DNA from 3 places in the Roseateles amylovorans genome. Region 1 is predicted to be linked to each of the others. Evidence: riboswitches for the same ligand, from Rfam matches in the RefSeq annotation. Region 1 holds a riboswitch; each other region holds the start of a gene.
The links. A riboswitch is a leader RNA that binds a small molecule or an ion and turns the genes downstream of it on or off. The one in region 1 is predicted to bind cobalamin.

Region 1 (4,797 bases):
TGCCGAGCCACCAGATCGTCCAGCAGCTGTTGCAGGTCGCGCTGCATCGGTGCGTCCAGGCCGGCCATCGGCTCATCCAGCACCAGCAGCTGCGGCTGCATCGCCAGCACGCCGGCCAGGCAGACGCGCTTCTTCTGACCGAAGCTCAGGTGATGCACCGGCGATCGCGCATGAGCGCGCATGCCGACCGCGTCCAGCGCTGCCGCCACCCGGGTGCGGACATCGTGCTCGCCCAGGCCCAGGTTGAGCGGGCCGAAGGAGACGTCCTCTTCCACATGCGCGGAGAACAGCTGGCGGTCCGGGTTCTGGAACACCAGGCCGACCTGCTGCCGCAGCGCGCGCAGCCCGGCGCGGTCATAGGCCACCGGATGGCCTTGCCAGTGCAGATGACCGGAGGTCGGCCGCAGCAGCCCGTTGAGGTGCTGCATCAACGTCGTCTTGCCGGCGCCATTCGCACCCAGCAGCGCATTGCGGCTGCCGGCGCGCAGGCGGAGGTGGCAATCGTCCAGGCCGGGTGTGCCATCTGGATAGCGGTAGCTGGCGGACACCAGTTCGATCAAGGTGGTCATGCCCAGCGTCCCCAGGCGGCGAGCAGGATCAGTCCGATGGCTGCCGCGGCGGCGACGGCTCCTTCACGCCGTCCGTTCGGATGCGCGGCGTGAAGGAACCGCAGCGTGCCGTCGAAGTTCCTGGCATCGGCGGCGGCCTGCAGCGCGCTTGCACGCATCCAGCACTGCACCGCCATCTGGCTGATCAGCTGTGCGGTGGATCGGAGTGATTGCAGGCGGCCCGCATGGCCCAGTCGCGCACGTTGTGCGGTCAGACCGTCGGACCAGGCGTCCCCCAGCACCGACTGCATGCGGTAGGTCACGGCCATCAGGTCCGCCAGCACCGCCGGGCATCGCAGGCGACGCAGCAGGGCGAGCAGATCGCCCAGCGGCGTGGTGAGCACCAGCCACAGCAGCGCAGCGCACAGCGCCATCGCGCGGGTGGCAATCATCAGCACCTGGGGCAGCATCTCGGTGGCCAGCCGCCAGGTGGGCGCGCCCGGCGACGGGTTCACGGTCACCAGCATCGTCAGGCAGGACAGCATCAGGAAGCCCATCGGCGCCATGGCCACGCGCAGATAGTCGCGCAGCGGAATGCGTGCTCCCGCCACGGTGACGGTGGCCACGAGCGCCGCCAAGCCCGCCGCCATCCACGGCGACGGTGCCAGCCAGGCAGCCGCCATGGCACCGCCGGCGAAGATCGCCTTGGCCGATGGGGCCACCGCGCGCCAAGGGCTGGCATACGCCAGCCGCTCAATGATCACTGCGGTCTGCCCGTGTGTCGTTCGACGACGGCGCTGGCACGGCATGCGCGTCGGGCGGCGTCGCGTCCTTGGGGGCCATCGCCGCACGGGCTTTCGACACACCGAGCCAATAGCCGATCACGCCGGCGCCCAAGGCCGCCTGCAAGGCAAACAGCAACGATGCGATCTCGCCACTGGACGGTTCCAGCACCGGGCTGAACCACGGCTGGTAATCCGGTGCGATTTGGGTGATGGCCTGCTGCGCGCGGGCATCGGCGCCTTGGAACAGCTCGCCCGGTGCGCCGGAGGCATCCGGGGGGGGCGATCCCACCCAGATCAGCGGCAGGGCGGTCAGCAGGACCACGGCGGTCAGCAGCAGCCAGGTGCGGCGGCTCATGGCGTGGTCCTCCGCGGATGGGCCAGCACCGGCATCAGGCGGAGTTCGTTCGCATTGAACTGCGCCATCGCATTGACCACGAGCACCGTCAGCAGCCCTTCGGTGATGGCCAGCGGCACCTGGGTGAACGCGAAGATGCCGCCGAATTTCTCGAACGACAGCAGCACGCCGCCCACCGGATCCGGGAAGGCCAGCGCCAGTTGCACGGAGGTCGTCACATAGGTGGACAAATCGCCCAGGCAGGCTGCGAGGAACACCGCCATGCTGCGCGTCAGACCCAGTGCGCAGCCCAGGCGGAACACGCCATAGGCGACGAAGGGACCGACGATGGCCATTGAGAACACGTTCGCGCCCAGCGTGGTCAGGCCGCCATGCGCGAGCAGCAGCGCCTGGAACAGCAGCACCACGAAGCCGACCGGCACCATGGCCGCAGGACCGAACAGCAAGGCGCCCAGACCGACGCCGGTCGGATGCGAGCAACTGCCGGTCACCGACGGCAGTTTGAGTGCGGACAGCAGGAACGCAAAGGCGGCGCTGACGCCCAAGAGCATGCGTTGCTCCGGATGCGACCGCAGGGTGCGGCTCACCGAGTGCAGGCCCCAGGCCAGAAAGGGCGCGGACGCTGCCGTCCATGCCAGCGCATGCGTGAAAGGCAGGAAGCCCTCCATGATGTGCATTCGATACCTCCCGTCGAATGGTTGAACTCACCACCAATCGACAGGGCTATTGACGCGACATCAGCACGGAGACGGCCAGGAGCTGGCCACGCGGCGCCGACAGCGGCTTCCCTCGCCCCGGGGAATGGTGCTGACACTCGCCATCGGGCCGGTATTCTGGCTCGCCATCGTCCTTCCCTGCGCCTTCCCGTGACGGATCACAGTGGCTGGTTGCAGGGTCGTCTGGCTTACAGCAGCGGGGGCTGCACCGGAATGGCTGTGGATCACAGCGTCACCGGTTTCCCGTTTAACGTTTCGTCCGGCAGGACGGAACGCACCCAAGGCGGAGCGCATGTTAACCGCATCGAGGTGGGGTGGTGGCGGCCTCGTTGGGCGTCATGCGCCCGTTCGGGTTGACCCCAGGCCCGCATGGCGATTAAGGTGTCGCCTCTCTCGCCGATCAAGACGCCATGAGACGGTGTGTCACACCGACCCTTGATCGCCCTCGCACTACTCGCTGATCGTTCGAATCACGTCGCGGTGCAGGTCTCACGCCGCCGGGCTTGTCTCTACATCCCCGGCATCTCCGGCCGGTTCGCCCGGCCCCATTGCCACGCCAGGCTCGTCCAGGCGGCGCCCCTCGACCAGGCCCGCCGTCTGTGAATGAAGTCGCCGGCGGGGACTGGTCTCGTCCTCTCGTCGTCAGTGCCCGCCTGCAGCCCCTTCGGCCTGCCGAGGCCTGTCGCATGCGCCGCTCGTCGGACCTCGCATGCCGGCCTTCGGTCCGCCGCATCGGTTCCTGGCGTGATCCTCGCCTGTCGCGCCACTGAGCCGACGGCGAGACCGTCATCGCTGCACGCAAAGGAGCTCCGCACATGGCCAAAGGCATTCTCATCGACCACGTCTTCAAGGTCTTCGGCGACCGGCCCGACGACGCCCTGGCGCTCGTGCGCCAGGGCGTGAGCAAGCAGGAGATCCTGGCGCGCACCGGTCAATCGATCGGCGTGTTCGATGCCAGCTTCGAGATCCAGCCCGGCGAGATCTTCGTGATCATGGGCCTGTCGGGTTCCGGCAAGTCCACCCTGGTCCGTCTGCTCAACCGGCTGATCGAGCCCAGCGCGGGCCGCATCGTGATCGATGGCCATGACATCAACACCCACAGCGATGCCGCACTACGTGCCCTGCGCCGCAAGGACATCAGCATGGTGTTCCAGTCCTTCGCCCTCATGCCGCACATGACAGTGCGCGAGAACACCGCCTTCGGCCTGGAACTCGCGGGCGCCGGCAAGCACGACCGCCTTCGACTGGCCGACGAGGCCCTAGCCCAGGTGGGGCTCACCGGATGGGGCGACAGCTATCCGGACGAACTCTCCGGTGGCATGCAGCAGCGCGTCGGCTTGGCGCGCGCGCTGGCGGCGGACCCGTCGGTGCTGCTGATGGACGAGGCCTTTTCCGCGCTGGACCCGATCGTGCGCACCGAGATGCAATCGGAGCTGCTGCGGCTGCAGCAGGTCCGTCGCCGCACCATTGTGTTCATCTCCCACGATCTGGATGAAGCGATGCGCATCGGCGACCGCATCGCGATCATGAAGGACGGCCGGGTGGTGCAGGTCGGCACGCCCGATGAGATCCTGCGCGATCCGGCCGATGACTTTGTCCGCAGTTTCGTGCGGGGCGTGGATGCAGCCGCCGTCTTCAAGGCGGCCGACATTGCGCGCCAGCCGCTGGTCGTCGTCTCCGAGCATCAGGACCGAGGCGCCCGCGCGGCGCTCAAGCAGTTGGAGGACCAGGACCGCGAGTTCGCCTATGTGGTGAGCCCGCAGCGTCGTTATCTGGGAACCGTCTCGGCCGACACGCTGCGCGCCGCTTTGGACGGCCATGTCGGGCCCTTGGGCTTGCGCCGCGCCTTCCTGCCGGATCTGGCCGCCATCGCCGCCGATGCGCCGGTGGCGGGCCTGGTCGGCCAGGTGGCCCAGTCCCGCTGCGCGGTGCCGGTGGTGGACGAGGACGGCCGCTTCCGCGGCGCCATCAGCAAGACCACGCTGCTGAAGTTCCTGGACCGGGACACCCCACCGATCGAGTCCCCGCCACCCACCGACCCTTACCACCGAACAGAGACCGCGCCACCGTCACCCATCGAGACGTCTGCGCAGCCCGCTGCAGCCGCTGCCCATTGATCCGAGGAGCCCCCCCGATGAATGACACCCCACAGCCGGTCGAGCTCGCGGCGTCCGACGCCCTGACCCACACCCTGAACCACACCCTGAACCACACACAGGCCGGCGCCCAGCCCGACACCTTCTCCGAGCCCTTGCCCAACGCCTCGTCTGAGGCCTTCTCCGCCGGCGTCGCGCCGGCCCAGCCATCGCCCGGCGAGATCGATCCGTGGGAAGCCATGTCCCACGCGGCCGACGCGAGCGGGTCCTTCACCTGGCTGGACGCCCCCGCCCACG
Region 2 (4,797 bases), 2.1 Mb from region 1:
GAACCGCAACTACCACGGCCTGGTGGCCCGGGTGAACCACGCGCCCGGTGCGGACGGTCCCATCTGGCTGCTGCAGCCCATGACCTACATGAATCTGTCGGGCAAGTCGGTGGCGGCGCTGGCACGCTTCTTCAAGATTGCGCCCGAAGAGATCCTGGCCATCCACGACGAGCTCGACCTCTCGCCCGGTGAGATGAAGTTCAAGCAAGGCGGCGGCAACGGCGGCCACAACGGCTTGAAGGACATGCAGGCCCAACTCGGCTCGGCCAATTTCTGGCGGCTGCGACTGGGCATCGGCCACCCGGGCCACAAGGCGGAAGTGGCCAACTATGTGCTGCGCAAGCCGCCGCTGGCCGATCGTCAAGCGGTGGAGGATTGCATCGCCAAGTCCATGGAGGCGGTCCAGTTGATGCTCAAGGGCGACATGGACAAGGCGCTGACCAAGATCCACGCCAAGCCGCCGAGGCCCAAGCCCCCTCGCCCCGCTGCGCCTGTGGAGGGCAAGCCCACTTCGGCCGGTGTGTCGACTGGTACGTCGGTGAGTGCGCCGCTCGGTGCGCCCGCCGGTGAATCAAGCGGCACACCGCCAGCGCCCTCGGCTGCGGTCGCCGGCCCTCCCTCGGCGACCGGCAACGGCCGCTCTGACACCTGAGGCCCCCATGCACCGCCAGCGACCCGCCCTGCTCTTTCGGACGATCTCGCTCGGTGTTCTGGTGGGGCTGCTGGTGATGACGGATGCGGCGGTCTCGGCCACCGCGGACGAGCTGATGGAGACGCCGCCCTCCGCCGCGCCAGCGGCACGAACAAAGCCGCCCGCCCGCGCCACCTCCGGCCTCACCACCTACTTTCGATGCGGCCCGCAGGGTCAGGACTTGCGTGACACGCCGTGCCCGGCCGAGGCCGCCGGCCGCGCCGTCCCACTGCCGGAGGACCGGGTCACGCCCGACCAACGCCAAGCGGCCCAGCGCCGTGCGACCAGCGAAGCACGCGACGCCGAACAATTGCGGCGCCAGCGCGCGGAATTCGAAGCGCGACGATCGGCATCGCCCAGCGCCATCCGCGATGGGATCGCCGCACCGTCTGCCATGGCATCTGCCGCCGGCAAGGCGCTGCCCAAGCCAAAAGATCCCAAAAAGCGCCCACCGAAGGATCCCAAGCCCCCCAAGCCGAAGGATCCCCAACCGAAAGATCCCACGCCCACAGATCCCACGCCCAAGCCCAAGGACCCGAACAGCCCAGCATCGCCCCTGAAGCCGCCCAAGCTTCCCAAGCCGTCACCGCCCCCGCGGCCGGTGCTCTCCGGTCCCGACGCTTGACGCGAGCGGCATCTGCGGACCCCACCCCCGCTAGAATGCGCCTCGTTGGTGCTCGTGCAGGCATTGCGCCTGTGCAGTTAAACGGGAATCAGGAAGCCGACGTCTCGTCGATTCGTCAGCCAACCTGAGCTGTCCCCGCAACGGTAAGTGGTCGCTGGCCACGATCCGACGCCTCCATCCCTGTCTGTGTGCCGCATGGACATCACCTGCCCGCTTCCGCTGGATGGACGCGCAGCCGTGATGCCCCGGCCTGACACACACGGTATGGCGACCTCGGCATCGAGCCGGCAATGCCTGTCCCCACGTCCACTGGCGCTCGCGCGCTGGGAAGGACACAGGCATCGCGCCACCAGCCCGGATACCGGCCAACAGGAGACACGCCATCACCCGATGCCGTGTCGTGTCACAGGTGCCTGCGGGGAAGCTGGCGCCTGGATCGTCGTTGGCTTTCCTCATGATCTCCCCTGTCTCGCGCATCCGGCCTCGCGCCCGATCGCTGCTCGTCCACACGCCGTCGGCGCTGGCCTCGGCCGTCCTGACCACCTCGCTCTTCCTTGGCACCGGGTCGATCGCCCTGGCCGCCATCTCGTCGGAGGCCACCGGCACACGCCCGCTGGGCCAGCTGGATGAGGTCACCGTCACCGGCACCCGCAGCCCGATGCGTCTGGCCGACGTGCTGGGCGACCTCACGGTCCTCAACCGCGCGGACATCGAACGCCAGGGCTACGGCAATGTCGCCGACCTGCTGCGCAACCGTGCGGGCGTGGAGATGACCCGCAACGGTGGTCCCGGCACCAACACCTCGCTGTTCGTGCGGGGCGCGGAATCCCGCCACACCATCGTGCTGATCGACGGCGTGCGCGTGGAGTCGCAATCCACCGGCGGCGCCGACTGGCAGAACCTGCCGCTCTCGCAGATCGAGCGCGTGGAAGTGCTCAAGGGCCCGGCCAGCGCGCTCTACGGCTCCGACGCCATCGGCGGCGTGGTGCAGATCTTCACCCGCAAGGGCAGCGGCCGCACCCAGTTGGACATGGGCGTGGGCGCCGGCAACCTGGGTCAGGTGAAGGCCGACATCGGGGTCTCCGGTGGCGACCGCCGCTTCGATTACGCGGCCTCGCTCAGCGGCGATCGAGGCACCGGCTTCAACGGCTTCACCAATGCCAAGAGCACCAGCTACCAACCGGACAAGGACGGCTGGCGCAACTACAGCGCCAGCCTGCGCCTGGGCGGTCAGATCGCGGCCGGGCATCGGCTGGAAGTGGTCGGCCTGAAGAGCCGCACCGACAGCGGCTACGACGCCGGCAAGAACGCCGACGACCGCACCCTGACCACCAGCGAAGCCGCACGCGCGGGCTGGAGCGGCCAGTGGTCCCCGGCGCTGTCGACCCAGCTCGATGTGGCCGAATCGCGCCAGACGCTGGAGACCAAGCCCTCGTCGCCCTATCTGAGCAAGACCCGCATCCGAACCGCGACGCTGCAGGGCTTCTACAAGCTCGACGAGCGCCACCAGATCAATGCGCTGGTCGAGCGCCGCGAAGACCGTCTGGACAACACCGCCCTGGTGCCGGCGGGCAGCGATGAGCGGCACGATGACGCCATCGGACTGAGCTACCTGCTGAGCGCGGGCGCCTTCAGCCTGCAGGCCCATGGCCGGCATGACGACGACAGCGACTTCGGCCGCATCAACACCGGCACGCTGGCCGCAGGCTACCGGCTGGGTGCCGGATGGCGCGTCACCGCCGCTGCCGGCAACGCCTTCCGTGCGCCGACGCTCTATCAGATGGGCAGCGTCTACGGCCCGAACCTGAGCCTGCCCGGTGTGGCGCCGTTGCGCGCTGAGCGCGGCCACAACCGGGAGATCGGACTGGCCTGGGAACAGGGCGACTTGAATGCCGCCATCACCACCTATCACAACCGCGTCAGCGACCTGATCGCCTTCGGCGCGGCGGGCACCTGTCGGTCGACCGTCGGCTGCTACGGCAACGTCGCGCGCGCCACGCTGCAAGGCACCAGCTTGAAAGCAGGCGCCCAACTGGGACCGGTGGGCCTGAGCGGGCAGTTGGACTTCAGCGATCCCACCGACGACAGCACCGGCAAAACCCTGCAGCGGCGCGCGAAACGGTTCGGTAGCGTGCGCGCTGATTTCCAGCCAACCCCGCTGCCGGACTGGGCCTTTGGCGCCACCTGGCAGGGTTCCGGCTCGCGGTGGGACAACGCGGCCAACACCACCCGCCTGGGCGGCTACGGATTGTGGAATCTCGACGCCCGCTACAGCATCGCCAAGGACTGGCGGCTGCAGCTGAATGTCGACAACCTGTTCGACCGCCGCTACATGACCGCCAACAACTATGCGCAGGCACCGCGGACCTGGTTCGTGATGTTGCGCTATTCACCGTCGCTCTGACCGCCCATGGCGACGGACGGTGGTCAGCGCGCAGGCCTGTCAGTGCCGACCGCGCCGACCATCCCCACGGGCATGACATCAAACGGCGCCGAAGCGCCGTGCAGGAGAGGCCGAATGGCTGCGCATCACCTCATCGTCGGCGGTCAACGCAGTGGCAAGTCGCGCCAGGCCGAGCGACTGGCGCAGCGCTGGATGGCCGGCGGATCGCGTCGCGTGGCGGTCATTGCCACCGCCCAGGCGCATGACGACGAAATGCGCGAGCGCATCGCCCGTCACCGCGCAGACCGTCCGGCGGGATTCGACACCGTCGAAGCGCCGCTGCAGTTGTCCGAGGCCCTGCAGCGCAGCGCCTCGCCCGACCGCCTGCTGGTGGTGGATTGCCTCACCTTGTGGCTGACCAACTGGCTGATGCCGATGCATGGCGAGCCCCGCTGGGACGACTGGCGCGGCGAATGCGCCGACCTGCAGCGGCTGCTGCCTACGCTGGCGTCGCCGGTGGTGTTCGTCTCCAACGAGGTCGGCTGGGGCGTGATGCCGATGGGGCGCGAAGTGCGCGCCTATGTGGACGAACTGGGCCGGCTCAACCAATTGGTGGCCCGCCAGTGCGCCCAGTTGACGCTGATGGTCGCGGGACAGCCCTGGACCCGGCCGGTGCAGGACCTGGACGCGCTGGCCGAAGCGACGGGTGACGGGCAAACACCGACCCATCCCACGACGCTGCGCCCTCGCCATGGCGACGCACTGGAAAACGACGCATGAATCCGATGGGCACGATGGACATGATGGACACGACCGAGACGACCGAGACGATCGACACGATGAGCACCAAGGCCACCAAGGACACGAAGGACAGGTCGATGCCGCCCACCGGCCTGCGGGCCCTCGCCCGATCGATCGCCGCCCCGGTGGCGGCCGCCTGGGTCGCGCTCCTGGCGCTGTCGACCTTCAACGCCGCCCACGCGGCCCCGATCTCGGTCAAGGACGATCGCGGCCACACCATCACCCTGGCCGACACGCCCCGGCGCATCGTCAGCCTGCTGCCCTCGCTGACCGAGACCGTCTGCGACCTCGGCGACT
Region 3 (4,797 bases), 2.2 Mb from region 1:
AGCGGTGGATCGGACACCGGCTTCCGCGTCTTCGGCGGCACCAGCGGGGCCACGCCGTATGCCGCAGGCGCCGCCGCGCTGCTGCGCAACTGGCTGCGCGGCACCAGCTTCAGCATCGATCCGGGTCAGGTCTATGCCCAACTGATCCTCTCCGGCCAACAACCCTATCCGTTCAACAACACCAGCGGTGCGGGCAAGCTGAACCTGCCGATCAACGGCTGGGCCTGGTGGGGCAAGGTGACCATCACCCACGGCGGCACGATCGACATCCCGATCGAGGTGTCCGGTGGCTCACCCAACAACTTCGACGCCGCGCTGTGGTGGCCCGAAACCGCCTCTCAGGCCCATAACGATGTGGACCTGAGCCTGATCGATCCGTCTGGCGTCGTGCGGGGCTCCAGCGTCTCGATTCCGAGCGTGTTCGAGCGGGTGCGGGCGGCCGGGGCCGTCCCGTCCGGACAGTGGAAGGTGCGGGTGCGCGGCTACAACGTGCCGACCGGCGGACAGACCGTGTACTGGGCCGCGCATGTGCGCCTGAAGTGAGCGGTGAAGCGGCGTTGCCAGTGCCAAGGCGTCGGGGGGCGGTGGCACTGGCAGATGTCTTGCCGCCTTCGCAGATCGCCGCCTTCGCAAATCCTCTGGTTCGATGGCCCAGGGACGGACGATTTCCCGTGCACACTGGCAGGTCCTTCCATCCCTCCCGCCTTGGACGTCCCGGATGAGCGACCGTACCCGCGCCTGGATCCGCCTGCCCTCCGGGGCCGCACTCGACCTGATCCATCCCTCGCCTGAGGCCTGGACGCACCACGACCTGGCGCTGCGCCTGGCGCGGACTTATCGCTGGGGTGGGGAATCGGTGTGGCCGTGGCCACTGTCGGTGGCGCAGCACTCGATGCTGGTGCTGCAGTTGCGCCAGCAGTGGGCGCAGGCCGAGGGGGAGACGCTCTCCAACGCGGCCGCACTGGCCGAACTGCTGCATGACGCCGAGGAAGGCTTCCTCGGCTTCGATTGCATCTCGCCGTTGAAGCGGGTGCTGGGGGAGCCGTTCCGGATCGTCGGCGATCGGCTGATGCAGGCCATCGCCATGCGCTACCAACTGCCGGACTGGACGACCGAGACCTACGCGCTGCACAAGCGCGCGGACAGCATCGCCGCGGCCTCGGAAGCGGTGCATTGCACCGGCTGGTCCGTGACGGAAGTGCGGGAGGTGCTGGGCATCTCCCATCCGGTGCTGGACACCGATCCCTTGCAGGCGGTGTATGGCGGCGCCGCCTGGGAACCGTGGCCCTCGGACGTCGCGGCCCAGCGCTTTCTGCAGGCGTTGCTGCGGCTGATGCCGGACACCGTCGATGAGGGCAAGCCGCGACGGTGAGGGCAGCGGGGCATGGCCGAGCGTCGCTCGCCGCCATGCCTCGATCGAACGTCGATCAGGCTTCGATCAGAAGCCCTTCATGTCGTAGCGCACGCCCACCCAGGCCTGACGGCCCAGGCCCTGGTAGTCCCGCACCGGCTGGATGTCGCGGTCGGCGGCATTCAGCAGCTTGGCCTCCAGACGCCACTGCGGCAGGAAGCGCCAGCTGGCGCGCAGGTCCAGCACCGCATAGGCGCCCAGGGTGACGCCGTCGGGACGCGCGCCCACGTCGGTCAGCGAGGCGCCCGCGCTCCACACGCCGGTGTCGTAATCGGCCGAGATGCTCTCCTGGTGCGCGGCACGGCGGATCAGCCGGCTGCCGGAGTCGTCGTTCTTCGCATCCAGGAAGTCGACCGTGGCACGCAGGCTCAGGTTGCCGAGGCGATGCGCACCGGTCAGCGTCACGCCTTCGAGCGTGGCGCGTGAGGTGTTGGTGGCGCAGCCGAAGTCATAGCCGGGTGGGCAGCGGGTCGGGTCGTTCTCGGTGCCGATCAGGTTGCGCACCTTGTTGCGGTAGACCGTCGCGCCGGCGCTGCTGTTGCCGGACTGCCAGTTCAGACCCAGCTCGACGCTGCGGCCTTCCTCGGGCTGCAGGCTGCGCACGCCGTAGCCGGGATAGTCCAGGTCATTGAAGGTGGGCGCGCGGAAGGTGGTGCCGGCCACGGCACGCAGCTTCAGCGTGCTGGACAGGGCATAGCTGGCGCCCAGGCTGCCGGTGGTGTTGCCACCGTAGATCGAGTTGTCGTCGCTGCGCAGGCTGGCCTCCACGCCCGCGGCGCCGAACTGGCCGGTGTAGCCGGCGAAGACCGCATTGTTGGTGCGCTTGTCATTGGCAAGGTAGACGGTGCTCTGCGCCTTCTCGCGCAGGTGTTCATAGGCGAGCAGCAGTTGCTGGCCCGGCGCGAAGCGCAGCGTGTTCTGCCAGCTGATCTGGTCGCGATCGGTCTTGAAACGGTCGACGAGTTGGCCGCCGGAGGACAGATCGTCGGTGCTCTTGGCCACTTGCAGCTGCGTGGTCCAGAGCAGCGACAACTGGCCCCGGTAGTCGGCGGTGACCGTGCGCGTGGTCAGGCGGTTGCGGAAGTCCGCCGACGGATCCACGCTAAAGTCCGGCCGGTAATCGGCACCGTCGTACTGCGCATTCAGTTTGCTCTGGATGAAGGAGACACCCACATGGTGGCCTTCGGCCGGTGTGAAGCCCAGGCGCGCGCTGCCGACGGTGCGGCCATAACCGTCCTTGTCCGGGTTGTAGTTGCCGAACTGGTCGTTGGGTCGGATGGCGGTCCGGCCGTGGCTGGTCTCGCGACTGAGTCCGGCCGCATAGTCGAAGCCGCCTTGTGCGCCGCTGAGGCCGAAGCTGCCTTCACGGGAGCGGTCCTCGCCGACGGCGGCATAGCCCGTGACATTGAACGCGCCCTGGCCCTTCCTGGTGAAGACCTGGATCACGCCGCCGACCGCATCGGCGCCGTACAGGCCGGACGCCGGACCGCGCAGCACTTCGATGCGGTCGATCTGCGACAGGCTCATCGCCTCCAGCGCGGTCTGCCCCAGCGTGGCCGAGCCGACCCGAACCCCGTCGATCAACACCACGGTGCTGTTGCTGCTGGCGCCACGCACGAAATAGCCGGTCGTCTGGCCGGGTCCGCCGTTGCGCAGCAACTGGACACCGGCGTAGCGCTGCAGCACATCGGCCAGGCTGGCGGTGCCGCTGTCGCGCAGGGTGGCGGTGTCGATCAGCACCACGTCGGCGATGGCGTCGCGCAGGGGTTGCGCTTCACGCGTGCCGGTGACCACCACCGGATCGATGCGGGTCTGCGCGAAGGCAGTGGGCAGGGCAGGGGCCGTGATCAGGACGAGCAGGGCAGCGTTCGCGGTGGCGCGAAGATGGAAGGAGGACATGGGTACGGCGGTACATCAAACGGCAGGACGGCCGCTTCCCCGCGGCCGCATGCGACAAGGACCTGGCCGCGCCAAGGCGCGGGCGGTCCGCCTGTTGGCCGGTATCCGGGCTGTCGGAAGATGAACCCGTGTTGCCTTCCCGGACGGATCGTCCAGTGGTCTCAGACACGTGCCGCAGGCGATGACGCACATCACCCGCCTTCCGCTTACCGTTGCGGGGGCAGCTCAGGTGGGGGTCGAGGCCATGCCTGGCGCGACCCTTCCTGATTCCCGTTGAACTGCGCCGGCGGAGGGCCGGGCGCGAGCACCAACGGCGCGGATCATATCGGGTTCGCCGAGGCGCCCGTGCGGGCTTGCCAGCCCTGTCGGCCGGGTTGCCTAGCACTTCAAGGCGCTCAAGGCCATTGGGGACGGACGCCGCAAGCGCTGGAAACGGCACGGCTGTGCGGGTCGCGCCCGGCCGACAGCACCGGAAGCAGGCGGGGAACGCCCTCGGGCGGCGCGGAGCGTCTACAGTTCGGGGCCCGGGCGCCTGGCGGACGCTGCCCCGGATCGGTTCCGGCTCCGGCCCGATCGATCCGGGGACGACAGGTCTGACAATGCCTGTCCTGCGGCCTGTGCTTCAGGGCACCGGGCCTCGGACTTGCCAAGCCGCGGACGCTGCCCGGCGCGACAGCCGCTCTTCGGAACGCTGGCGCCGTCGCACCTCGAAACCGGGCCCTCTGCGGTCCGGCCCCATAATCGCGACCCCCGGCAACGGGATCCTGATACCTAGATGGAAATCTGATGAACAAAAGTGAACTGATCGAAAGCATCGCCACCAAGAGCGGCGTGACCCGCGCAGTGGCCGCCTCCACCCTGGACGCGACCCTGGAGACCATCACCGAGGCGCTGGCCGCCGGCGATTCGATCGCCCTGGTGGGCTTCGGCACCTTCAAGGTCGGCGATCGCGCTGCCCGCACCGGCAAGAACCCGGCCACCGGCGAAGTGCTGGAAATCCCGGCGTCCAAGGCCGCCAAGTTCACCGCCGGCAAGGCGCTGAAGGATGCGGTGAACAAGTAAGCCGCTTGCGGTCGAGCGGCGCCCGGCGCCTCGCCCTGCGGCGAGCGCAGCCGGTGTCGCCCGCTCCAGCAATGAAAAAAACGCCCGACGCTGCGAAGCGCCGGGCGTTTTTTCATGGGCCTCGGTCATGGACATGACCGCCACCCAAGCCACCACGACTACGACCACGACCACCTTCGGCAGCGGTCGCTGCCCGACGGTTCTGAACGGGCACTGTGTCGCGCGGTGGCGCCACGGGGCAATGCCCCGCTTCGGGGTCACTTCTTCTTCATGTGCTCCGCACCATAGGCCTTGATCTGTTGCAGCGTGACGGCACCGGACTTGGTGGTGTCGATCTCGTCGAACCGTTTGGCCACGCGGGGCATGCCGGCCTCGGCTTCCGCCTTGGTGAGCTTGCCGTCGTGGTCCTTGTCGGCTGCGGCAAA

Region 2: it holds a riboswitch for cobalamin, as region 1 does, so the genes downstream of both, N4261_RS20985 (TonB-dependent receptor plug domain-containing protein) here and N4261_RS03990 (energy-coupling factor ABC transporter permease) in region 1, are expected to answer to the same signal.
Region 3: it holds a riboswitch for cobalamin, as region 1 does, so the genes downstream of both, N4261_RS12975 (TonB-dependent receptor domain-containing protein) here and N4261_RS03990 (energy-coupling factor ABC transporter permease) in region 1, are expected to answer to the same signal.

The regions. Positions count from the first base shown of each region.
Region 1 covers NZ_CP104562.2:898,144-902,940, forward strand. Annotated here, with positions in the region: gene N4261_RS03975 (energy-coupling factor ABC transporter ATP-binding protein) at 1-569, opposite strand, end outside; gene cbiQ (cobalt ECF transporter T component CbiQ) at 566-1,312, opposite strand; gene N4261_RS03985 (energy-coupling factor ABC transporter substrate-binding protein) at 1,302-1,688, opposite strand; gene N4261_RS03990 (energy-coupling factor ABC transporter permease) at 1,685-2,365, opposite strand; cobalamin riboswitch at 2,495-2,701, opposite strand; gene proV (glycine betaine/L-proline ABC transporter ATP-binding protein ProV) at 3,220-4,521, shown strand; gene proW (glycine betaine/L-proline ABC transporter permease ProW) at 4,539-4,797, shown strand, end outside.
Region 2 covers NZ_CP104562.2:5,074,577-5,079,373, forward strand. Annotated here, with positions in the region: partial or broken gene pth (aminoacyl-tRNA hydrolase) at 1-505, shown strand, start outside; gene N4261_RS20980 (hypothetical protein) at 660-1,316, shown strand; cobalamin riboswitch at 1,358-1,700, shown strand; gene N4261_RS20985 (TonB-dependent receptor plug domain-containing protein) at 1,771-3,720, shown strand; gene cobU (bifunctional adenosylcobinamide kinase/adenosylcobinamide-phosphate guanylyltransferase) at 3,835-4,479, shown strand; gene N4261_RS20995 (ABC transporter substrate-binding protein) at 4,578-4,797, shown strand, end outside.
Region 3 covers NZ_CP104562.2:3,092,948-3,097,744, forward strand. Annotated here, with positions in the region: gene N4261_RS12965 (S8 family serine peptidase) at 1-543, shown strand, start outside; gene N4261_RS12970 (phosphohydrolase) at 719-1,372, shown strand; gene N4261_RS12975 (TonB-dependent receptor domain-containing protein) at 1,439-3,310, opposite strand; cobalamin riboswitch at 3,391-3,637, opposite strand; gene N4261_RS12980 (HU family DNA-binding protein) at 4,097-4,372, shown strand; gene N4261_RS12985 (EF-hand domain-containing protein) at 4,630-4,797, opposite strand, start outside.